DNA from 2 places in the Streptomyces sp. RLA012 genome. Region 1 is predicted to be linked to the other one. Evidence: riboswitches for the same ligand, from Rfam matches in the RefSeq annotation. Region 1 holds a riboswitch; the other holds the start of a gene.

What was found. Region 1 has a riboswitch for thiamine pyrophosphate ahead of RV986_RS07150 (purine-cytosine permease family protein). Riboswitches for the same ligand answer to the same signal wherever they lie in the genome.
Region 2: linked by a shared signal. The riboswitch ahead of thiO (glycine oxidase ThiO) and the one ahead of RV986_RS07150 (purine-cytosine permease family protein) in region 1 are both predicted to bind thiamine pyrophosphate.

What each region holds. Positions count from the first base shown of each region.
Region 1 covers NZ_JBWDPA010000002.1:1,498,616-1,510,465, reverse strand. Annotated here, with positions in the region: gene RV986_RS07210 (sulfite exporter TauE/SafE family protein) at 1-546, shown strand, start outside; gene RV986_RS07205 (cobalt-precorrin-6A reductase) at 568-1,359, shown strand; gene RV986_RS07200 (hypothetical protein) at 1,373-1,558, opposite strand; partial or broken gene RV986_RS07195 (MFS transporter) at 1,512-2,039, opposite strand; gene cobF (precorrin-6A synthase (deacetylating)) at 2,240-3,010, opposite strand; gene RV986_RS07185 (DUF309 domain-containing protein) at 3,262-3,789, opposite strand; tRNA gene RV986_RS07180 (tRNA-Pro) at 3,890-3,963, shown strand; gene RV986_RS07175 (class I SAM-dependent methyltransferase) at 3,945-4,715, opposite strand; gene RV986_RS07170 (DUF2235 domain-containing protein) at 4,778-5,902, opposite strand; gene RV986_RS07165 (class I SAM-dependent methyltransferase) at 5,999-6,688, shown strand; gene RV986_RS07160 (dioxygenase family protein) at 6,685-7,557, shown strand; gene RV986_RS07155 (maleylacetate reductase) at 7,554-8,651, shown strand; TPP riboswitch at 8,776-8,870, shown strand; gene RV986_RS07150 (purine-cytosine permease family protein) at 8,860-10,263, shown strand; gene thiD (bifunctional hydroxymethylpyrimidine kinase/phosphomethylpyrimidine kinase) at 10,305-11,129, shown strand; gene RV986_RS07140 (ArgE/DapE family deacylase) at 11,202-11,850, opposite strand, start outside.
Region 2 covers NZ_JBWDPA010000002.1:8,287,424-8,299,273, forward strand. Annotated here, with positions in the region: gene pknB (Stk1 family PASTA domain-containing Ser/Thr kinase) at 1-663, opposite strand, end outside; gene RV986_RS38035 (thiazole synthase) at 930-1,724, opposite strand; gene thiS (sulfur carrier protein ThiS) at 1,728-1,940, opposite strand; gene thiO (glycine oxidase ThiO) at 1,937-3,142, opposite strand; TPP riboswitch at 3,140-3,251, opposite strand; gene RV986_RS38050 (avidin-fold protein) at 3,304-3,654, shown strand; gene RV986_RS38055 (NAD(P)/FAD-dependent oxidoreductase) at 3,687-4,931, shown strand; gene RV986_RS38060 (Rv2175c family DNA-binding protein) at 4,999-5,370, shown strand; gene thiE (thiamine phosphate synthase) at 5,503-6,162, shown strand; gene metF (methylenetetrahydrofolate reductase [NAD(P)H]) at 6,252-7,175, shown strand; gene RV986_RS38075 (SCO2102 family sporulation regulator) at 7,232-8,263, shown strand; gene RV986_RS38080 (phytoene desaturase family protein) at 8,316-9,809, opposite strand; gene RV986_RS38085 (DUF4126 domain-containing protein) at 9,855-10,469, opposite strand; gene RV986_RS38090 (TetR/AcrR family transcriptional regulator) at 10,873-11,499, opposite strand; gene RV986_RS38095 (YhgE/Pip family protein) at 11,511-11,850, opposite strand, start outside.

The DNA of each region.
Region 1 (11,850 bases):
CCCACGCTGTGGCGGCTGTTCCCGGCGGTCGCCGCGGGCGTCGTGCTCGGCACGCTGTTCCTGGTGTGGGCCGACGACGGGATGGTACGGACCTCGATCGGCGCGATCCTGCTGCTGATGGCGGCGGTGACGATGTGGCGCCGCCGGGCCGCCGAGAAGGACGAGGAACCCGACTCGGTGACGACACGGGCGGGCCGGGTCAAGGCCCGCTCGTACGGCGTCCTCGGCGGCTTCACCACCATGGTCGCCAACGCCGGCGGCCCCGTGATGTCGATGTACCTCCTGTCGGCGGGCTTCCGCAAACTCGGCTTCCTGGGCACCTCGGCCTTCTTCTTCCTCATCGTGAACATCTCCAAGGTGCCCTTCAGCGTGGGCCTCGGTCTGATCGACGGGCATTCGCTGCTCCTCGACGCGGCGCTCGCGCTCTTCGTCGTGCCGGGCGCGTTCCTCGGCAAATGGGCCGTGCACCGCATCAACCAGTTGCTCTTCGAACGACTGGTCATCGCCGCGACGGTGGTGGGCGGGGTGCAGCTCCTGCTGCGCTGACCACCTCGTACGCTCGACGTCATGTGCCCCCATGTGCTGGTCCTCGGCGGCACCACCGAGGCGCGCGAGCTCGCCGCCACGCTGGCGGCGCGCCCCGGCCTGCGCGTGACGACGTCCCTCGCGGGGCGCGTGTCGCGGCCGGGGGCCCTCGACGGGGACGTACGCAGCGGAGGCTTCGGCGGAGCGGACGGGCTCGCGCGGTGGCTGCGGGAGCACCGTGTGGACGCCGTCGTCGATGCCACGCACCCCTTCGCCGCGACCATCACGGCGAACGCGGCGCGCGCCGCCGCGGCCACCGGCGTCCCGGCCGTGGTGCTGCGCCGCCCCGGTTGGACCCCCGGCCCCGACGACCGCTGGCACTGGGCCGCCACCCTCGCCGAAGCCGCCGCGCTCGTCCCGCCCCTGGGCCGTCGCGTCTTCCTCACCACGGGCCGCCTGGGCCTCGCGGCCTTCGCGCACCTCACCGAACTCCACTTCCTGGTCCGCTCGGTCGAGGCGCCCCGGCCGCCGCTGCCCCCGGACGCGGAGGTGCTGCTCGCCCGTGGCCCGTTCACCGTCGACGACGAGAAGACCCTGCTGCGCGCACACCGCGTCGACGTCCTGGTCACCAAGGACAGCGGAGGAGACGCGACAGCCGCCAAACTCGCGGCCGCCCGCGATCTCGCGCTCCCCGTGGTCGTCGTACGCCGTCCACCCCTCCCGGAGAACGTGACCACGGCACCGGACGTACGGTCGGCCCTGGACCTGCTGGATCTGCTGGATCTGCCGAACCGGCTGCACCTGCCGAACCCGCCGGACCCCGGCCCGTCGTGACAGCCGGGTGGGGTCAGCCGGACGTGCTGGACTCCAGCTCCCGGGTGCGGGTGGGCAGGCCGTCGCTCAGGTCCTCGACCGGGAGGCGTTTGGCGATGGCGTCGACGGCGGCTCGGAGGTCGTCGCCGGAGGGACGGCCGAGGTCCTCTTCGATCGGTGAACAGCCCCCCCAGCAGCGGTCCGATGACGGTGGCGACACCGAAGATGGCACCGATCGCGCCCTGGTACTTGCCGCGCTCCCGCAGCGGGATGACATCAGCGATCAGCGCCATCGCGGTCACCAGCAGACCGCCCGCGCCGATGCCCTGCATCCCGCGCCAGGCGATCAGCATCGTCATGTTCGTGGCCGGCCCGCACAGGAACGAGCCGGTGATGAAGATGATCACCGACGCCTGGAAGACCACCTTGCGGCCGAAGAGGTCACCGAACTTGCCGACCAGCACCGTCGCGACGGTCTCCGCCAGCAGGTACGCCGTCACCACCCACGACATGTGCGCCGCGCCGCCGAGGTCCGACACGATCGTCGGCAGGGCGGTGCCCACGATCGTCTGGTCCAGGGCCGCGAGGAGCATGCCCAGCATGATCGTCACGAAGACGATGTTGCGGCGAAGCCGCTTGTCCAGCACCGGGGGCGTGGGCGCCTCCACGGCGGGTCGCGCGGAATCGTCGGTGGTCGTCACACACGGCACCCTCGCACCGCGGTGCCCCCGCCGCCTATGGGGCGGACGTGCCCGGCGCATCGACCCGGAATCCGGCCCTCCGCCATACCCGGGCCGCCGTACCCGGCCCCGAAACAGGACTCCCGAACAGGACTCCCGAACAGGACTCCCGAGCAGGGATCCCCAACAGGGCTCCGAAACCGGGCCCTTGGCGGAGGGACCTATCCGCGCGGATTCCTGCGCAGCAGATATGTGTCCATGATCCAGCCCTTGCGCTCCCGTGCCTCGGCCCGCAGCCGCTCGATACGGGGAGCCGCCTCGGCTATCGGCCCGGAGGCGAGGATCTCGTCGGGCGTGCCGATGTAGGCGCCCCAGTAGATGTCGATGTCCTCCTCGGCGTACTGCCGGAAGGTCTGATGGGCGTCGAGCATGACCACCACGTCGTCGACGCCCTCCGGGAAGCCCTCCGCGAGCCGCCGCCCCGTGGTGATCTGGACGGGACGGGCCACCCGGTTCAACCCCGTCCGATGCCTGGCGACGAGCGCGGAGACACTGCTGATACCGGGCACGACGTCGTACGTGAACGCCACCGCGCCGCGGTTCAGGATCTCCTCCAGGATCCCGAGCGTGCTGTCGTACAGCGCCGGATCGCCCCACACCAGGAACGCGCCGCTCTCGTCCTCGCCCAGTTCCTCTGCGACGAGCCGCTCGTAGATGTCGGCGCGGGCACTGCGCCAGTCCCCGACCGCGGGGGAGTAGGCGGCGCCTCCGGCGGCCCGGTCGCGGTCCGGGTCGCGGGCCTCGACCAGGCGGTACGCCCCCTCGGGCAGATGCGCGTCGAGGATGTCACGGCGCAGCTGGACGAGGTCCGACTTCACCTCGCCCTTGTCCAGGATGAAGAACACGTCCGTGCTCCTCAGCGCCTTGACCGCCTGCAGGGTGAGCTGGTCGGGGTCGCCCGCGCCAATGCCGATGACATGAATCTTTCGCACCCCCCGAGTCTGCCGCACGCCACTGACAACGGACCCACCGCACCCGGTGATGCCGCTCGCACCGCACCCGGGTGACACCACTCGCACCGCACCGGGGTGCATCGACCCGCAACATGGCCGGGGTGAATCGACCCGCACCGCAGCCGGGTGCGCCGACCGCGCAGCAGTGGTACACCACGGGGCCGCGCCGCAGCGATCAACCCCGGGGTCCACTCCGCAGTGGTCAACCCCCGGGGGCAACTCCGCAGTGGTCAAGCCCGGGGTCCGCGCAGCCGAGGCGCCCAGGTCACCGCGCTGATCGTGGGACCCCCGCGCTCCACGACCGCCGCCAACTCCCGTGCCCAGGCGGCCAGTCCGGCGAGGTCCAGCCCGTGCGGACGGGCCCTGCCCGCCGCCCCCGCTGCCCACTCCTCCACGGCCCCGGCCCCGCGCCGCAGCAGCCGGGCACCGCCCGTGGTGTTCCCGCGGGCCGCGTGGGTGAGCCCCACCGCGAGCTGCGCCAGCCCCCGCCAGAGGGTGCGCTCGCCCTCGGGGCCGGACTTCCAGGCGTCCTCGAAGACCTCGTGCGCATGGAACGGCTTCCCCGCGTCCAGCAGCGCCTGCGCCTCGGTCACCGTGTCCTCGGGGCTGCGCACGACGCCCTCCGGCTGCCGCTGCACGCCGTCCGCGCCGTACGGCAGCGGCCGCCCCAGCCCGTCCCGCGGCCGGGCACTGCGCGCCCGCCCCGCCGTGTCCCGATCCCGCCCGCCGCCTCGGCTACCTCCGGATGTTCCGTTCATGCCCCGATTGTCGCGCGCCCAGTGCCGCCTTCGGAGCAGCCACCGACGTGGGGTAAAGTTCTGTTCGCACGATCACGCGGAACACTGCGGGTGACGGCATCGGGACGTGGCGCAGCTTGGTAGCGCACTTGACTGGGGGTCAAGGGGTCGCAGGTTCAAATCCTGTCGTCCCGACTTTTGAAGTCGCGGGTCGGAGGCTGTATCGGAAGAGTCCGATACGGCCTCTTGGTCGTTTCGTAGTACGACGCGACGGCGGGCTGGCCGGTGTAGTTGGGGCCTGCCTGTGGGTCGGCGCCGAGGTAGGCGAAGGGCAGCGCGATCGGGCGGCCGCCCCGCAGGCTGAGGCGGTGGTGGCGGGCCGAGTAGTGGAAGCCGGCGGCGCGCAGTGCCGCCAGGACCGGGCGGGACGCGTCGCCGCCGTCGGGTCGCCGCAGCGTCGAGGGATCGAGGTGGGCGACCAGCAGACCGGTGCCGCTGAGCCAGGACGCGGCCCGCTCCAGCAGGGCGAGCCGGTCGCCGATGTAGTGCAGCCCGTGGACGCAGGTGATGAGGTCGTAGCGGCGCGCCGGGGACCATCGGGCGAGGTCCGCGGTGATGAGTTCGAGGCCGTCGGGCAGTGCTGTCCGCTGCCGCGGGCCGACCAGGTCCACGCCCGTGATGACGGCCTGCGGGAGGTGCCGCGCTGCCGTACGGAGGGCGAGACCCTCCCCGCTGCACAGGTCCAGCCAGGACGGGGCGGGGCCGTGCTCGCTCAGGAACTCGGCGGGGGAGAAGCCGAGTTCGCGGGTGTAGCTGTTGACGCCGGTCAGGACCCGTTCGCGGTTCATGGTGCTGTTGGCGACCACGGAATGGCCGGTCAGTTCGTCGTCCTTGATCAGCCGGGGTGGTGGTGTGGCCGCTGCTGTCGGCGAAGTACCGTCGATCATCGGACCATTGTGCGCGACGGCCGATGTGTCCCGGGGCCGCCGCTCGGCGTGCACGGCACTGGTCAGTGGCGAGGGGGCGGTCCCGTGTGGCCGGTGGCGAAAGGCCGGTTCCGGGAGGCCGGTTCCGGGTGGTCGGCCCGGGCGGTCAGCCAGTCGGGGTCGGACCAGGTCACGGTCGACGGGATGCGGTCGGCGTAGCCCGGTTCCCGCTCCAGGCGCGCGCGGACACTCGCGTGCACCCGCGCGTCCCGCGGAAGCCGACGGCGACGGTAGGTGAGCAGGGCCCAGACCCAGCCCATCCGGTGCACCGTACCCAGGGCGTTCTCGGGGGCGAGCGTCACGTCGCGTGCGTACGCGCCGGGCTTCAGCAGGAGCCGCTCCTCGACGGCGCCGTCCACGATCCACTTGAGTGCGACGCCGGCGAGGCGGGGATCGTCGTCGAAGGTCCCGCCGACGTCGGAGTGCACTCCGGCGAACCACACCTGCTCGACCGACGCGGGCACCGGCCGCTTCTTGTCGCCGGACGTGACGAGGTACTCGGCGTAGGGCCGGCGCTTCTCGTCGATGGCGACCGCGTGCCGCACGCGCAGGACGTTCGGGATCTGACGGGTGTACGGCCAGCGCAGGTTCCAGCGCAGGACCCCGGCGGCCTTCACGGAGTCCCAGATCCCCAGATAGGTGACCGGGATGCCGGTACGCCCGTCCACCGCGTTGCTGAAGGCGGCGGCGAAGTGGTGCAGTTGGTCCCAGTCCTGCCGGGTCCAGTCCTTGTTCTTGGCGTACACGGACACGGCGTACGGGACGAGGTTCTCCATGCCCGGCCGCATCAGGCCGACCGCCCTGAGCATGCCCACGAGGGCCCGGGCCGTGTACGCGCCGCGGCTGAAACCGAAGATGTGGATACGGTCGCCCGGTTGGTAATGGTTCATCAGATACGTGTAGGCCTCGGCCAGGTTGGCCTTCGTCCCGGAGCCGAAGGCGAGACCGAAGAGCCTCGACAGGCGACGGCCGAGGGGTGTCCGGACGCCCGCGGCGGAGAAGGTGCCGACGCCGGGGTCGTAGTAGGCGATCTGCCGGGTGGGATCGGAGAGGTCGAGCATTTCGTAGAGCCGGATGACGTTGGTGTTCCCTTGCGCCTTCAACTGGTTTCCCGTGCCGTCCAGGCAGATGACGAGATTCTTGGCCATGCCGGGCCTCACGTTCGCGCGTTCACGGGCGTACCGGAACATATGGCACTTACCATCTATAATAATTGAAATGCCTCCTCCCGTACCATCGGCGGTATGAGTCCTGGGGCGACAGCGCCGTACGACGAACACGCCGACTGGTACAACGACTTCATGTCGTCGGGGGCCGGCGACTACATCCAGCGGGTGCACGCCACGCTGCGGGAGCTGCTGGGCCCGGGCGACGGCCCGTGCCTGGACGTGTGCTGCGGCACGGGCGCCCACGCCTCCGTGCTCGCCGGGCTGGGACGGACGCCGGTGGGGGTGGATCTCTCGCGCGGACAATTGCGCCACGCCGCCCAGCGGCTGCCCGTCGCCGTGGCCGACGCGGCGGCCCTTCCGTTCGCCGACGACTCCCTCCCCGCCGCGGTGTGCGTGCTGGCCAGCACCGACGTACCCGACTACGCCGCCGTACTGCGCGAGACCGCCCGGGTGCTGCGCCCCGGCGGACACTTCGTGCACCTCGGGGTGCACCCGTGCTTCATCGGCGCGTTCGCCGACTGGAGCGACCGGCCCCGGATCGTGGTCGACGAGCGGTACACCGACCGTTCGCGCAGCTTCGACGCATGGAACCCGGCCGGCGTCCGCGCCCGGGTCGGCGCCCGGCACGTCCCCCTCGCGGACCTCCTCAACGCCACCCTGGCGGCCGGCCTGCGGCTGGTACGGACCGTGGAGGCGGGCCCGGGCGGTGTCCCCGATCTGTTCGGGTTCCTCGCCGTGAAGCACGATGTTCCGGGAGTGGCATGACCGTCGAACCGGGCGATTTCACGAACGACATCACCGATGCCGTCGTCGACAGCCTGCGGGACACGGCCGATCCGCGCCTGCGTGAGCTGCTCGGCGCGCTCACCCGTCACCTCCACGACTTCGTGCGCGAGACGGAGCCGACGATGGCGGAGTGGGAACGCGCGATCGGATTCCTGACCGCGACCGGGCAGCAGTGCACCGGCACCCGCCAGGAGTTCATCCTCCTGTCGGACGTGCTCGGCGTCTCGATGCTCGTGGAGACACTCAACGGTCGTCGCCACCCGGGCACGACCGAGTCCACGGTCCTCGGCCCGTTCCACATGACCGAGTCGCCGGTCCGCGCGCTCGGCGCGGACATCGACCTGGTGGGCACCGGCGAGCCGTGCGTGGTGAGCGGCCGGGTGCTGTCCCAGGACGGCACCCCGCTGCCCGGCGCGGTCCTCGACGTGTGGCAGGCCGACGCCGAGGGCCATTACGACGTGCAGCGGCCGGACGTCCAGCCGCCCGGGAACGGGCGGGGACTGTTCACCGCGGACACCGAGGGCCGCTTCTGGTTCCGCACCTGCGTACCGAGCCCGTACCCGATCCCCACCGACGGCCCGGTCGGCGCACTGCTGCGCGCCACGGCCCGGCACCCCTACCGCCCCGCCCACATCCACTTCATCGCCTCGGCCGAGGGCCACGTCCCCGTCACCACACACATCTTCGTCGCGGGCAGCGAGCACCTCGACTCCGACGCGGTGTTCGCCGTCAAGAAGAGCCTGGTCCAGGACTTCACCGAGACCGACGACCCGCCCCTGGCACGGGAGTTCGGCGTCCCGAACCCCTTCCGCCATGCACGCTTCGACCTCGTACTGGAGCAGGAATGACCGGATCGACGGGAGGGAACACACCCCTCGACTTCTCGTACGAGACCCAGCCCGCGCGCGTCGTCTTCCGGCCCGGCGCCGCCGTGTCCGCGACCCCCGGCGAGGCCGCCCGGCTCGGGCTGCGCCGGGTGCTGGTGGTCTGTGGCAGCCGGGGCGCGAGCACCGCGCGCGCGGTCGCGGACGCGCTGGGCGAGGCCTGCGCGGGGCTGCACGCCGGGGCCCGGATGCACGTACCCGCCGAGGTCGCCGACCGGGCGGTCGAGGCGGCGCGCGCGGCGGGCGCCGACGGCTGTGTCGCGGTCGGCGGCGGCTCGGCGATCGGCCTCGGCAAGGCGATCGCGCTGCGCACCGGCCTGCCGTTGATCGCCGTGCCCTCCACCTACGCCGGCTCCGAGATGACCCCGGTCTGGGGCCTCACCGAGCACGGCGCCAAGCGCACCGGACGCGACCCCGCCGTCCAGCCCCGAAGCGTCGTCTACGACCCCGAGCTCACCCTCGGGCTCCCCGTCCCCCTCACCGTCACCAGCGGCATCAACGCGCTCGCGCACGCCGTCGAGGCCCTGTACGCCCCCGACACCTCGCCGCTCGTCTCGCTCATGGCCGAGGAGGGCGTACGGGCGATGGCGGGCGCCCTGCCGCTCGTGGCCGCCGCCCCCGACGACCTCGAAGCGCGCGGCCGCGCCCTGTACGGCGCCTGGCTCTGCGGCGCCTGCCTGGGCGCCACCACCATGGGCCTGCACCACAAGCTGTGCCACGTCCTCGGCGGCACCTTCGGCCTGCCGCACGCCGAGACGCACACGGTGGTCCTGCCGTACGCCCTCGCCCACAACGCGCCCGCCGCGCCCCGGGCGATCACCGCCCTGTCCCGCGCCCTGGGCACCGACGACGTACCCCGCGCCCTGTGGGAGCTGGCGGGAAGCCTCGGCGCACCCCGCACCCTCGCCGAGCTCGGCCTGAAGGAGAGCGACCTTGCGGTGGCGGCGGCGCAGGCCACCGCGCAGGCATACCCGAACCCCCGCGACATCACTACGGACGGGGTGCTGGGACTGCTGACGGCGGCGTACGAGGGCCGGGAGCCGCGCGTCGACTCCTAGGCCGTACGGGCTCGTACGGCTCGTACGGCTCGTACGCCTCGCACGGCCCGCCTGCCCCGTCCCGGGTGGGGGCACCCGCCCCTCCCACTGGGGCGAACGCGCCGGCCGGGCTATCCTGACCGCCGAACCGGACACGGGGTGCCCCGCACGAGGGCTGAGATCACACCCGTCGAACCTGAACCAGTTAGGACTGGCGGAGGGATGTCTCATGTCGTTGCCGTATGCCCGTAACGCCCGCGGCGAGGTGGCCGCCGGAGGCCCGCAGGGCGTCTTCGACGGGCGGATGCCCACCGCCCCGGGGGATCTGCACGTCGAGGCGCGCGGAATCGCCCCGGTCCCGGAGGACCACCGCTACGGCGGCCCCGGCCGCCTCTTCACCGTGTGGTTCGCCCCCAACCTGACCATGACCGGCGTGTTCACCGGCACCGTCGGCATCACGCTCGGCCTGGACTTCTCCACCGCGCTCACCGCCGTCGTGCTGGGCACCCTGCTGGGCGCCGTACCGACCGCGTACCTCGGCACCTGGGGCAGCCGGACCGGCGCCGGACAGCTGCCGCTGGCCCGGCTCGCGTTCGGGCGGGCCGTGGCGGTGCCGGGCGTCCTGCAGTGGCTGTCGTCCATCGCCTGGGACGCGCTGATCGGCCTCTTCGGCGGGGACGCGCTGGCCCAGCTGTGCGGCTGGCCGTTCTGGCTGGGCGTGCTGGTGATGATGGCGGCGCAGGGCGCGCTCGGCGTCCTCGGCTACGAGGCCATCCACCGGCTCCAGAGCGTGATGACCTTCGCCCTCGCCGCCGCCTTCGTGGCCCTGACCGTGAAGCTCCTCAGCGGCGCCCACACCACCCCCGCCGCCACCGCACACGGCGCCGACCGGGCCGGGGCCTTCATCCTGACCTGCACGATCGCGCTCAGCCTGGCGCTGTCGTGGGCCCCGTACGCCAGCGACTTCAGCCGCTATCTACCGCGTACGACGTCCCGCCCGCGCATGTTCTGGTACACCCTGGCCGGCATCGGCGTGTCCTTCGTGGCCGTCCAGGCGCTCGGACTGTGGGGCGCGGCCGTCTTCACCGACCAGACCGCCCGCGGCGTCGACACCCTGCTCGGCGGGGGCGCCCTCGGCGCGTTCGGCCTGCTCGCCGTGGCGCTCGCCGCGCTGAGCAGCAACGCCATGAACGACTACAGCGGCTCGCTCGCCCTGCAGACCATGGGCGTACGTCTGCCGCGTCCGGCCGCCGCCGCGCTGGCCGCCCTGCTCGGCTTCCCGCTCGTGCTGTGGATGCACGCGGCCGACACCACGGCCCGCTTCCAGAACGTCCTGCTGTTCGTCGGCTACTGGATTCCCGGGTTCGTCGCGATCGTCGTCGTCGACTGGCTCGCCCGGGCCAGGGCCCGCGGCGGCGCACCCGTCGACCTGGCCGCCGAGAGCGCCCGCCCGCAGCCGTGGTGGCCCGCGCTGGTCTCCTTCGGCGCGGCCTTCGCCGCGGCGGTGCCGTTCATGAGCACCAGCCTGTACGTCGGCCCGGTCGCCGATGCCCTGCACGGCGCCGACCTGGCCTACGGGGTGGCGTTCGTCGCGGCTCTGCTGGTCTACGCCCCGCTGCGCCTGCGCCGCTGACCCCGCCTCCACTCACCCCCTCGTACGGAGTGACACCCGCCATGCTTCCGAACACACCCACCGTCCCGCCCACCGCCCCGCCCCGTGTCCTGACCATCGCCGGATCGGACTCCGGGGGCGGCGCGGGCATCCAGGCCGATCTGAAGACGATGCTCGCGCTGGGCGCGCACGGGATGAGCGTGCTGACCGCCGTCACCGCACAGAACTCCGTGGGCGTACAGGGCGCTTGGGATCTTCCCGTCGAGGCGGTGCGCGCGCAGTACCGCAGTGTCGTGGACGACATCGGGGTGCAGGCCGTGAAGACCGGGATGCTCGCCTCGCCGCTGCTCGTCGAGACCGTCGCCGAACTGCTGTCGGACGTCGGCGCGCCCGTGGTGGTGGACCCGGTGAGCGTCTCCAAGCACGGGGACCGGCTGCTGGCCGACGACGCGCTGGACACCGTACGGACGGTTCTGCTGCCCCTCGCGACGGTGGCGACACCGAACCTCGACGAGACCGCCGAGCTCACGGGGATCAAGGCGACGGGCGAGCCGGACATGCGCCGGGCCGCGCAGCGGCTGCTGTCGTACGGGCCCCGCTGGGTCCTGGTGAAGGGCGGCCACCTGCCCGGCGAGGCCGTCGACCTGCTGACCGACGGCACCGAACAGCACTGGTTCCGGGCCCCGCGCCACGACAACCGCCATACGCACGGCACCGGCTGCACCCTGGCCTCGGCCATCGCGGTGGGGCTGGCGCAGGGCCGGGCGGTGCCGGAGGCGGTGCGGCTCGCGAAGGAGTACGTCACGGGCGCGATCGCGGCGGGATTCCCGCTGGGCTCGGGCCTGGGACCGGTCGACCACGGCTGGCGGATCCGCGCGGGGCGGTGAACCCCGCTCGGCGGTTCCCGCGGTGCCGGTGTGCGGCTCGTGCGGTGCTTCTGTGCTGTTCGTGCGGTGCTGCTACGCGGTTCCCGCCGTGCGGAGCGCCGTGAGGACCAGCGTGCGGGCGACCGCGACCGTCTCCGTCAGGGACACCCGCTCGTCGGGACCGTGGGCCAGGCGCACATCGCCTGGACCGTACTGGAGCGTGGGTATGCCCGCCCCGGCGTACAGCCTCAGATCGCTCCCGTAGGGGGCGCCGCGTTCCCGCGCGCCGGGCGCACCGGTGGTGTCCGCGTGCGCCCTGCTCACCACCTCGCGCAACGGATGCCCGGCCGGCAGCCGTCCGCTGGCGAACTGGCCGCCGGGCCAGGTGACGACCGCGGGATGCTCGCTCAGCCACGGATCCGCCGCGCACGCCCGAGCCACCCGGCCTTCGAACTCCTCGCGGGCCGCGGCCGGTTCCTCACCGAGCCGCAGTCCCAGCCGCCCGTCGGCGACGAGCAGCCCCGGCACACTGCTGGCCCAGTCACCGGCCTGGAGCATGCCCACGGACACGGTGTACGGGATCGGGTACTCCGCCATCAGGGGATCCGGCGCCTTGTTGCGGGCGACCTCCAGCCGGGCGAGGCAGGCGGCGATCGGCGCGTAGGCGTCGATGGCGCTCACCCCGGCGTCCCGGGTGCTCGCGTGCGCGGACCGGCCCGGCACGGTGATACGGAAGGTCAGG
Region 2 (11,850 bases), 6.8 Mb from region 1:
GGGGGAATCCCCGGAGTACGGCTTGCCGCCGGTGAGCATTTCGTAGAGGACCACTCCACAGGCGTAGACGTCGACGCGGGTGTCGGCGGTGCCGTGCTCGATCTGTTCGGGAGCGAGGTACGACACGGTGCCGAGCACCGCACCCGTCGTGTTCGTGACGGTGTCCACGGCCCGTACGAGACCGAAGTCGGCCACCTTGACCCGGCCGTCGTCCCCTATCAGGACGTTCTCCGGCTTCATGTCGCGGTGCACGAACCCGGCGCGGTGCGCGGCGCCGAGCGCGGCGAGCACCGGCTCCAGGACGTCCAGCGCGGCCCGCGGCTGCAGCGCTCCGCGTTCACGCAGCACGTCGCGCAGGGTGCACCCGGCGACGTACTCCATGGCCAGATAGACGTACGACCCGTCCGTGCCCTGGTCGAAGACCTGCACCACATTGGGGTGCGCGAGCCGGGCCACCGACTTGGCCTCGCGGATGAACCGCTCGACGAACGAGCCGTCGGCGGCCAGCGCAGGGTGCATCACCTTGAGCGCGAGCACCCGGTCGAGGCGGGTGTCCAGGGCCCTGTAGACCGTGGCCATCCCGCCGACCGCGATCCGCGCGTCGACGCGATAGCGGCCGTCGAGCACCTGCCCGACAAGCGGGTCCTGAAGGGTCGTATCCACGCAGGTGAGTCTACGAGCCGCCACTGTCACCCCCACCCGTTCGGCCCATACCGGAGCGGGACTGCAGCGGACCTGTGACGCATCTCGCAGCCGTCGAGGTGTCCGTCCCGGTGGCCGCTTCCCGCACCTGTCAACGGCGAGAACCGCTCACGGGAGACCCGCGCTTTCCAGCCGCCCGGAAACGGGTGAGGCGCGGGCGGGAGAAAAAACACATCGGTGCCGGGTACCTGGGCCGGGTACCCGGATCGGGTACCTGGATCGGGTGCCTAGAAAGCAGGCCGCTCCGGATCCAGCCGTGCCAGCCCCTCCACGGGAGAGGACGCCGAGGCGAAGTGCCGCCGGGGAATCCGCCCCGCACGCCGGGCGAGCCGGCCGGCCTCCACCGCGTGCTTCATGCCCTCGGCCATCAGCACCGGCTCCTGCGCCCGGGTGACGGCCGACGCGAGCATCACCCCCGCACACCCCAGCTCCATCGCCAACGCGGCGTCCGACGCCGTACCGGCGCCCGCGTCCAGAATCACCGGCACGCGCGCGTGCTCCACGATCAGCTGGAAGTTGTGCGGGTTGCGAATGCCCAGACCGGACCCGATGGGCGACCCGAGCGGCATGATCGCCGCGCAGCCGACATCCTCCAGCTTCCGTGCGAGCACGGGATCGTCGTTGGTGTACGGCAGCACGGTGAACCCGTCGTCGACCAGCACCTCGGCGGCGTCGAGCAACTCGATCGGATCGGGCAGCAGGGTGCGCTCGTCGGCGATGACCTCCAGCTTGACCATCTCGGTACCGAGGGCCTCCCGTGCGAGCCGCGCGGTCAGCACGGCCTCGCCCGCGGTGAAACACCCCGCCGTGTTCGGCAGCACCCGGATGCCGAGCCGGTGCAGCACGGAGAGCACCGAGCCGTGCGCCGTGGGATCCACCCGCCGCATCGCGACCGTCGTCAGCTCCGTGCCGGACGCCACGAGCGACCGCTCCAGGACGTCCAGGCTGGGCGCACCCCCCGTACCCATGATCAGACGGGACGAGAAGGACGTACCCCCGAGGACAAAGGGATCGTCGGCCATGGTTCAGCCTCCTTGGACGGCGGTGAGCACCTCGACGCGGTCGCCCTCGGCGAGGGCCGTGGACGACCACTGCCCGCGCGGGACGACGGTTTCGTTGAGCGCGGCGGCGACTCCGGACGGCGCGACCGTGAGGGTGGCGACGAGCGCGTCGAGGACGGTGCCGGAAGCGACCAGCCGCCGCTCTCCGTTGACGAAGACGGTCACGAAGATGTTCATACGGGCTGCTCCGTGAGGGCCGTGCTGAAGCGCTGGGGGGTGAAGGGGCGAGCCTCGTCCGGCAGGTCCCCGGTGGTCAGGACATGCGCCATCACGTCCCCGGTGACGGGGGTGAGCAGGACGCCGTTGCGGTAGTGGCCGGTGGCCAGCAGCAGCCCGTCGAGCCGGGTCGGCCCGAGCAGCGGCGCGTTGTCGGGTGACCCGGGCCGCAGTCCGGCGCGCGTCTCCGTGAGCGGGAGCTCGGTGATCCCGGGAACCAGCTCGTGGGCGTCGCGCAGCAGCTCGTACACCCCGCCCGCGGTCACCGTCGTGTCCCAGCCCAGCTCCTCGCTGGTGGCGCCCACGACGAGCTCGCCGTTCTCCCGCGGCACCAGGTAGACCTGGCTGCCGCGCACCACGGCCCGCACGGTCCGGCTCAGGAACGGCGCGTACCGCTTCGGCACGGTCAGCCGCAGCACCTGTCCCTTCACCGGGCGCACGGGCGGCAGTACGTCATCGGGTACGCCCGCGAGCTTCCCGCTGAGGCTCCCGGCGGCGAGCACCACCTGCCCGGCCGTCAGCTGTTCGCCGCCCGTCGTGACGGCCCCGGCGGCCCGGTCCCGTACGACGGTCAGCCGCTCCGCCCAGGTCCGGTGGAACTCCACTCCGGCCCGCTCGCACGCCGTGACCAGGGCCTTCGCCAGCCGGCGCGGGTCGATCTGGTGGTCGCCGTCGACCCGCAGCCCGCCCCGCACACCCGGTGCGAGCATCGGCTCCAGACGGCGGCACTCACGGCCGCTCAGCCACTCCGAGTCGAGCCCCGACCGGTGCTGCAGGGCGTGCAGTTCACGCAGATGGGCGCGGTCGTCGGCGTCCAGCGCGACGGCCAGCGTGCCGCACCGGCGGTAGCCGAGGTCCTGGCCCGTCGCCTCGGTGAGCTCGGCGGCGAAGTCGGGATAGCGACGCGCGGAGGCGAGGTTGAGGCCCAGCAGGGTCTGCTCGCCGTAGTGCAGCTCGGTGACGGCGGCGAGCATTCCGGCGGCCACCTGCGCCGCGCCGCCGCCCGGCTCGGGGTCCACGACCGCGACGGTGAACCCGCGCTGAGCGGCCCGCCAGGCGGTCACGAGCCCGATGATCCCGCCCCCGACGACAAGGACGTCCGAGGTACGGGGGTCCGAGGTACGGGGGTCCGAGGTACGCGCGGATGTACGGATGAGCGACATGGGCGTCCAGCCCCTCCCTTCGCCGGCATGACCCGGATCAGGTTCGTACGGTCGGAGGCCGCCAGCCTCCCTCTCAGCCCGGTGCGTCCGGGCTCCCGCGAGTGCTTTACGGTGGCCAGCCTAGCCCGCTGCCGTATGTCTCAGTAAGGGAGCCTCCGTCCATGGCCCGCTCGCTCGACGGCCTCGTCCTCGCGCCGGTCGCCGACCAGGCACCGGGGCAGGTGGGGACCGGCACCCGGTTCACGTACCACGAGAAGGACGGCGAGATCTGGGCCGAGTACACGGGCGGGGACGTCGTGCGCGGCCACCTCGTGGGGACCCGGGACGGCGACCGGCTCGACTTCCGGTACGTGCAGCTCAAGCACGACGGCGGCACCTCGTCGGGGCACTGCGCATCCGTGGTGGTGGAGCTGCCCGACGGGCGGGTGCGCCTGGAGGAGACCTGGGAGTGGGAGTCGCAGGACGGCAGCGGGACGAGCATTGTGGAACAGCTCACCGAGCACGTCCGCTGACTGACGAATGGTCAGTTGTCTATGGTGATCAGGTGAGCGAGCAGACGCAGGCACAGTCGCATTCGCAGGCGCAGGGGCATCCGGCACGGCGGGTCGTCATCGCGGGCGCGGGCATGGCCGGCGTGCAGACCGCGGTCGCCCTGCGCGAACAGGGCTTCGCCGGGAACGTCACGCTGATCGGCGCCGAGCCGCACCAGCCGTACGACCGGCCGCCCCTGTCCAAGGCGGTGCTGCTCGGTACATCCGAGGGCTCCGCCTTCGACATCGACTTCGAGTCGCTGGACGTCGAACTGCGACTCGGCTGCGAGGCGCTGGGCCTGCGCCCCGTGGACCACGAGCTGGACACCGAGGCCGGACCGGTGCCCTACGACGTCCTGGTCCTCGCGACCGGCGCGGAACCGATCCAGCTGCCCGGCGCGCAGGGCGTTCCGGGTGTCCATCTGCTGCGCACCCTGGACGACGCCGAGCGGCTGCGCCCCGTGCTCGCCCAGCAGCACGACATCGTGGTCGTCGGGGCGGGCTGGATCGGCGCGGAGTTCGCCACGGCGGCCCGCGAGGCCGGGTGCGCGGTGACGGTCGTCGAGGCCGCCGACCGGCCGCTCGCCGGGGTGCTGCCCGCCGAGGTGGCCGCGCCGATGACCGCCTGGTACGCGGACTGCGGAGCCTCGTTGCGCACCCACGCGCGCGTGGAGCGCGTCGAGCCCGGCGCGGTGGTGCTGGACGACGGCTCCCGGGTGCCCGCGGACGCCGTGGTCGTCGGCATCGGCGCGCGCCCGGCCACCGCATGGCTCGCCGGCTCCGGCGTCGAGCTCGGCGCGCACCGGGAGGTGGTCGCCGACAGCCACCTGCGCACCTCCCTGCCGGACGTCTACGCGGTCGGCGACTGCGCCTCCTTCCCCTCCGGCCGCTACGAGGAGCGTCTCCTCGTGCACCACTGGGACAACGCCCTCCAGGGCCCGCGCACGGTGGCGGCGAACATCATCGGCGAGACCCCGGCGGCGTACGACCCGGTCCCGTACTTCTGGTCCGAGCAGTTCGGCCGCTTCGTCCAGTACGTCGGCCACCACGCCCCCGCCGACACGACCGTCTGGCGCGGCGATCCCTCGGGCGCCGCCTGGACCGTGTGCTGGCTCCGCGAGACCCGTCTCGTCGCCCTTCTGGCTGTGGGCCGCCCCAGGGATCTGGCGCAGGGCCGTCGCCTGATCGAAGCGGGCATGCCGATGAACCCGGAGATCCTGTCGGACCCGTCCCGCCCCCTGAAGGACGCCACGGCATGACCACTCGGACGGCGGTCCGCAGGGCGCCCGGGTACCGAGTGTCAGTCCGGGATGGCAGGCTTGTCCCGTGACCGAGATTGACGCAAAGATCGATGCTCTCGTCCCCGCCTGGCTCACCCTCCCCGACATCGCCGAACAACTCGGCGTCGAGGTGACCCGCGTCCGGCAGCTGGTCAAGGAGGGCCAGCTGATCGCCGTACGCCGTGGTGAGAACCGCGCACTGCACGTCCCCGCCGCCTTCATCGACGGGAACGAACAGAAGGTCGTCAAGGGCCTGACCGGCACCCTGACGCTCCTGCGGGACGACGGCTTCACCGACGAAGAGATGCTCGAGTGGCTCTTCACCCCCGACCCGACCCTGCCCGGCACCCCCGCGCAGGCTCTGAGCGAGAATCGCGGCACGGAGGTGAAGCGCCGCGCCCAGGCGCTCGCCGTCTGATCCGATACACCGTCCGGCGTACGGACCACGGCCGGCCCCGGGGCATCCCGGCCGCCGCGGTCCGTACGCACCGCACCACGTCCGTGCGCCGCGTGCACGTTCCGTACGCGCCGCACCACGGGGGACACACGCATGCCCGAGAACGCCGTCACCACCCGCGCCCGCCTCGCCGACGCCCGCGTCTACCTCTGCACGGACGCCCGCAAGCGCCAGGGCGACCTCGCCGAGTTCCTGGACGCGGTCCTGGCGGGCGGTGTCGACATCGTGCAGCTGCGTGACAAGGGCATGGAGGCGGCCGAGGAGCTGGAGCACCTCCAGGTCTTCGCGGACGCCTGCGCCCGCCACGGCAAGCTCCTGGCGGTCAACGACCGCGCGGACGTGGCCCACGCCGTCGGCGCCGACGTACTCCACCTGGGCCAGGGCGACCTCCCGGTCCCCGCCGCCCGCGCGATCCTCGGCGACGAGATCCTGATCGGCCGCTCCACACACGCAGAGTCCGAGGCCGCGGCCGCCGCCGTCCAGGACGGTGTGGACTACTTCTGCACCGGCCCCTGCTGGCCCACCCCCACCAAGGCCGGCCGCCACGCCCCCGGCCTCGGCCTGGTCCGCTCCACGGCTGCCCTTTCCACCGACCGCCCGTGGTTCGCCATCGGCGGCATCGACCTCGGCAACCTCGACGAGGTGCTGGAGGCGGGCGCCCGCCGCGTGGTCGTCGTACGGGCGATCACCGCGGCGGCGGATCCCGGCGCGGCGGCGGGGGAGTTCGCCAAGCGGGTGCGTGCCGTCGCATAGCTGTCCGAGGGGTGGACAAGAAATCGACAAATCAGACAATTCTGGTCGGTCTGGTTGGGGGGCCGCCGCCCTCTGGCTAACCTGCGGGTATGGCCCTCGGATCTGCTTCCACCAGGACTGATCGCGCGCGGATCGTGCGCGACATGCTCGCCACCGGCAAGGCGACCTACTCGTTCGAGTTCTCCGCGCCGAAAACCCCCAAGGGCGAGCGGAACCTGTGGAACGCGCTGCGCCGCGTCGAGGCCGTCGCCCCCGACTTCGTCTCCGTGACCTATGGAGCCGGCGGCTCCACCCGCGCGGGCACGGTCAAGGAGACCGAGCAGATCGTCGCGGACACCACGCTCACCCCGGTGGCCCATCTCACCGCGGTCAACCACTCCATCGCCGAACTGCGCAACATCATCGGCCAGTACGCCGACGCCGGCATCAGGAACATGCTCGCGGTCCGCGGCGACCCGCCCGGCGACCCGATGAGCGAGTGGGTCCCGCATCCCCAGGGCCTGACCTACGCCGCCGAACTCGTCCGTCTCATCAAGGAGTCCGGCGACTTCTGTGTCGGCGTCGCCGCCTTCCCCGAGATGCACCCCCGTTCCGCGGACTGGGACGTGGACGTCGCGCACTTCGTCGACAAGTGCCGGGCGGGCGCGGACTACGCGATCACCCAGATGTTCTTCCAGCCCGAGTCGTATCTGCGTCTGCGTGACCGGGTGGTGGCGGCAGGCTGTACGACACCCGTCATCCCGGAGGTCATGCCGGTGACAAGTGTGAAGATGCTGGAACGACTTCCCAAGCTCAGCAACGCTTCGTTCCCGGACGTCCTGAAAGAGCGGATCCTCACAGCCAAAGACGATCCGGCGGCTGTACGCTCCATTGGCATCGAGTTCGCAACGGAGTTCTGCGCGCAGCTGCTGGACGAGGGAGTCCCCGGACTGCACTTCATTACGCTCAACAACTCCACGGCGACGCTGGAAATCTACGAGAATCTGGGCCTGCACCACCCGCAGCAGGCCTAGACCGGTCGCACCCATGTACGACACACTGCGTAGCGGCCACTGGGAGAGGGGCGTACATGGGCTGGACGGTCCTCTATATCGCTTTCGGCATCGTCGCGCTGTGGCTGCTCGGCGAGGTCCTGCTGCAGTACAAGGCGCGGCTGCGCTGGCGCCTGCTCGCCTTCGTCGGTTTCCTTGGTGTGGTCCTCGGTGTGCTGATGCCCTCCGTCATCGTCATCGGGCTGGGCGCGGCCGCCTTCGCGGTCGGCCAGACGTATGTCACGCTCTCGTTCCGCCGTGGGTTCGCGGCCGGCTGGGCCGTGGGCAACCGCCAGGGCGCCGACCAGGAAGCGGCCGAGGCCGAGGGCAAGGGCAAGGGCAGGGGCTTCGGCAGGAACAAGCGCCGTCGCGGTGAGCCGGACCTCCAGGACCCGTCGCTGGAGGTCTCCGGCCTCGAAGCGGCCGAGACAGCCGCGGGAATGGCCGAAGGCGCGGCCCGAGGCGCAACGTATCGGCAGGGCGACGACTACGGCCGCGAGGACGACGTGTTCTCGCCCGCGCAGTCCGACCGCTTCATGCCGCCCGGCTCCGGCGACTTCACGGCCGCCGAGACCACCGCCGTGTACGAGCCCCAGCCCCTGCCCGACGACACCGGTTCGTACGGTGTCTACAACGGCGCCTCCCACACGGCGGCCGGAACCGACCAGTCCTACGCCGCCGCGGCCCACTCCCAGGACCAGCAGGCCTACGCGTACGACGGCTACTCCGGCTACGACCAGCAGCAGTACGGCTACGACAACGGCCAGCAGCAGTACGCCGCCTACTCCGACCCCTACATCGGCACGCAGACCTACAACAACGGCGCCTCGTACGACACCACCTACGGCGGCGACCAGCAGCAGTACCAGCAGCAGGGCTACGCCCAGGACCAGTACGCCACCGGCGGCTACGGCGGCGAGACCCCGGCGGGCGGTGTCTGGGTCCCGCAGCAGCGCAGCACCGACGACCCGTACGGCGGCGAGCTCCCGCCGGAGCAGCCGTATCCGTACCAGGGCAACGGCAATGGCAACGGTGGCGGCGCGGGGTACGACGAGCAGTACCGCTACTGAGAGCCGCCCCCCGGCGGCCTTCAGCGGACCGGTGTGCTGACCACCGGCGTGCTCACTGCGAGCCCCGGAACTCCGGTCCCTCCACGATCAGCCCGGACACCAGCGCCCCCGACATGCCCGCGTGCGGCAGGCCGCCGCCCGGGTGGGCCCAGCCACCGACCGCGAACAGCCCCGGCACACGGGTGGTGTTCGACGCGTGCAGCAGCCGTCCGTCCGCGGCGGCGAGCGCCGGTGCGGGGACGGCGCCGCCCGGCGCCCCCGTCTCCTCCGCGATGTCGGCCGGAGTACGGACCTCGTGCCACAGGAGCCGGTCGCGCAGGCCCGGTATCGCGCGCCCGGCCACACCGAGCACCCGCTCCACGTCCGCCTCCGACACCTGTGGATCCGACGGCACCGTGACGGTCAGGGTGACCGCCTCGTGCTCCGTGTCCGGTGCGAGCGCGGGGTCGTCCGGGCGCGACACCGTCACGGTCGGCGCGGCCGGGAATCCCGGGCGCTCACCGAAGACCCGGTCCAACTCCTCCTCGCGGTCCGTCGCGTGCACCACCGTGCGGTGCGCCACGCCCTCGGGGCGCCCTCCGCGCAGCGCCAGCAGCACGGTCAGCCGACTCGGCGCCGCGCGCCGCGCCGCGACCTCGTCACCGCGCCGGAGCGCCGTCCCGGGGACCAGAGCGTCCAGTACTCCGGGGGAGACACCGGCGACCACGAAGTCGGCGTCCGTGATCTCGCCGTCGGCCAGCTCCACGCCTGCCGCCCGGCCGTCCTTCTCGACGATCCGCTCGACCGGGGCCCCGAAGCGGAACTCCACCCTGCGGGCGACACACCGCTCGTACACCGCACGCGCCAACTCCCTTATGCCGCCGCGCACATACCAGGTGCCGAAGGCATGCTCCATGTACGGCAGCACGGCCGCGCTCGCCGGGGCGACCCGTGGATCGAGGCCGTACGCGAGGGCGTGGCTCTCCAGCAGGGCCGTGAGGCGCGCGTCGCGCAGCTCCCAGGCGCCCACCTCGGCGAGGGTGCCGGCGCGGCGGGTGCGCAACAGCTTCCTGTGCGGCACCGAGGGGTAGGGCTCGCGCTCGGCGAGCACCGACCAGTTGGGCCACAGCGGCTCCTCCAGGAGCGGGCGGCGGGTGCGGTCCCAGGCCTCGCGCGCCCGCACCAGGAAATCGCCCCACCGTGCGCCCGCGCCCGCTCCGAGGGCCTTGTCGAGGGCGGCGACGACCCCCGCGCGCGAGGCGTTCGGCAGACCGACCTCCGTGCCGTCGGCGAAGACATGGCGCGAGGACGGGTCCACCTGGACCAGCTCGACACACGACTCCAGGGGCTCCTTGCCCGTCTTGACGAACAGATCGCGGTAGACCGCGGGCAGCGGGAGCAGCCCCGGGCCCGTGTCGAACACGAAGCCGTCGCGCTCGAAGCGGCCCACCGCCCCGCCGTACGTCGCCGCGCGCTCGTACACCACCACCCGGTGGCCCGCGACGGCCAGCCGGGCGGCGGCCGCCATCGCGCCCATCCCGGCGCCGATCACCGCAATCCGTCCCATGCCCGCGACTTTATCGGCCACCACTGACAAACAGGCCCGCGGTCCTCAGCCGGGCGGCCGTCCCACCCGTGTGGCCAGGCGTTTCTCCTCCCGGCGCTGGGCCCTGCGGCGCAGGAACCGGCGGATCCGCGAGATCAGGAAGAAGAGCGCGAGCAGCCCCGCGAGCAGCAGCACACCCGCGATGATCGCCGCGGCCTCGGGGTGGAACATCGCGAAGGTCAGGATCCCGGCGACTCCGAGATCCTCGGCGGTGCTCATGACGAAGTTGCTGAACGGCTCCGGCGAGGTGTTGATCGCCATCCGTGTCCCGGCCTTGACCGTATGGCTCGCCAGCGCCGTCGAACCGCCGATCGCGCCCGCCGCCAGATCGGAGAGCGAACCGCTCTGTCCGGCGAGCAGGGCCCCGACCCACGCCCCCGCCGCGGGGCGGATCACGGTGTGCACCGAGTCCCACACCGAGTCCACGTACGGGATCTTGTCGGCGACCGCCTCGCACAGGAAGAGAACGCCCGCTGTGACCAGGATCTCAGGGCGTTGCAGGGACTCCGGGACGTCGTCGCTCAGACCGGTCGCGCCGAAGACGCCGAGGAGCAGCACCACCGCGTACGCGTTGATGCCACTGGCCCAGCCGCTGGTGAAGACCAGGGGGAGTACGGACACGGACGCGATCGTAACCAGTCGACGACGGTGCGTCCTGGGCATGAGCGCGTACGACTGAGTATCCGTACCCAGTGAGCGAGATGAGTACGCGCGCGGATGAGGCCCGACCTGCGCGAACGAGAGAGTGGGGGCACGGAAGAGGGCGCGGCTCCGGTACCGCCGACACGGGGCGGCGGAACGGTCCTCGCCCTTGGCCGCTCCTTCCGCCGACACCGTCGGCGGGAGTGAGGCACGGGGGAACCCGGGGGACGACCGAACGGGGGCCCAACGGGGGAGTACGGGGGAAGCAACGGGGGAGCACGGCGAAGCGCCGGTTCGAGGTGGCCCGCGGGGGATGCGGCCAGAGCGAACCGGCGCTTTCGTGTTCCGTTCTCGTGGCGCCCCGCAGGGGGCGCGGGGGCCGCTAGCGGTTGCCGCTCACCCGCCCCTGGAGCAGCCGCGACAGCGCCGCGTGGACGTCGTCCAGGGAACGCTCCGGCTGGAAGGCCTGCCAGTCCAGGGCGGCCACCAGGACCATCCCGACCAGTGCGGCCGCCGTCAGCTGAATGTCGATCTCGTCGCTGAGCTCGCCGTTCGCCACCCCTTCGCGCAGTACGCCCTCGACGACCGCGACCGCCTCCTGCCGGACCACCATGAGCGTGGACTGCCAGGCCCGGTTGGTGCGCCACAGCTCGGCCACGTAGAGCTGGGTGAAGGCCGGGTAGCGGTCGATGAAGAAGAGCCCGGCCCGGATCATCGCGTCCAGCGCGTCGACCTTGGTCCCGCCGTCCCGCTCGGTCCGCTCCGCCGCCTCGCGCAGGGAGGCGGTGAGGAGCCCCACGCCGTGCCGCAGCAGTTCTTCGAAGAGGACGGACTTGCTCGCGAAGTTGTAGTAGACCGTGCCTTTCGCGACTCCGGCCCGCTCGGCGATCTCGTCCACGGTGGTGGCGGAGAAGCCCTGTTCCGCGATGAGGGTGACGGCCGCCTCGTAGAGCTTCTGCCGGGTCGCCTCGCGGCGGCCACCGCCTGCCGTGGTGCTGCTGCTTTCCATGGCCCTGATTGTCACAGGCTCAGCTCGGGGTGCAGACGGTCGAGGGTCCACACCTGCCGGCGGTGTGCCGAGAGGGCGGTGAGCGCGAGCGCGCCCACGGTGAACCCCGCGAGGACGGCGCACGCCTGCCAGACCGGTCCGAGACCGCCGCCCGTGATGAGCCTCCTGAGGGCCCCGACGACGTAACTCATCGGCAGGAAGGGGTGGATCGCGTTGAAGAAGCCCGGACTGGTCTGGACGGGGTACGTGCCGCCCGCGGAGGTCAGCTGGAGCATCAGGAGGGCGAGCACGAGGATCCGGCCCGCCGCTCCGAAGCGTGCGTTCAGCCACTGCACGAGCGCCGCGAAGCAC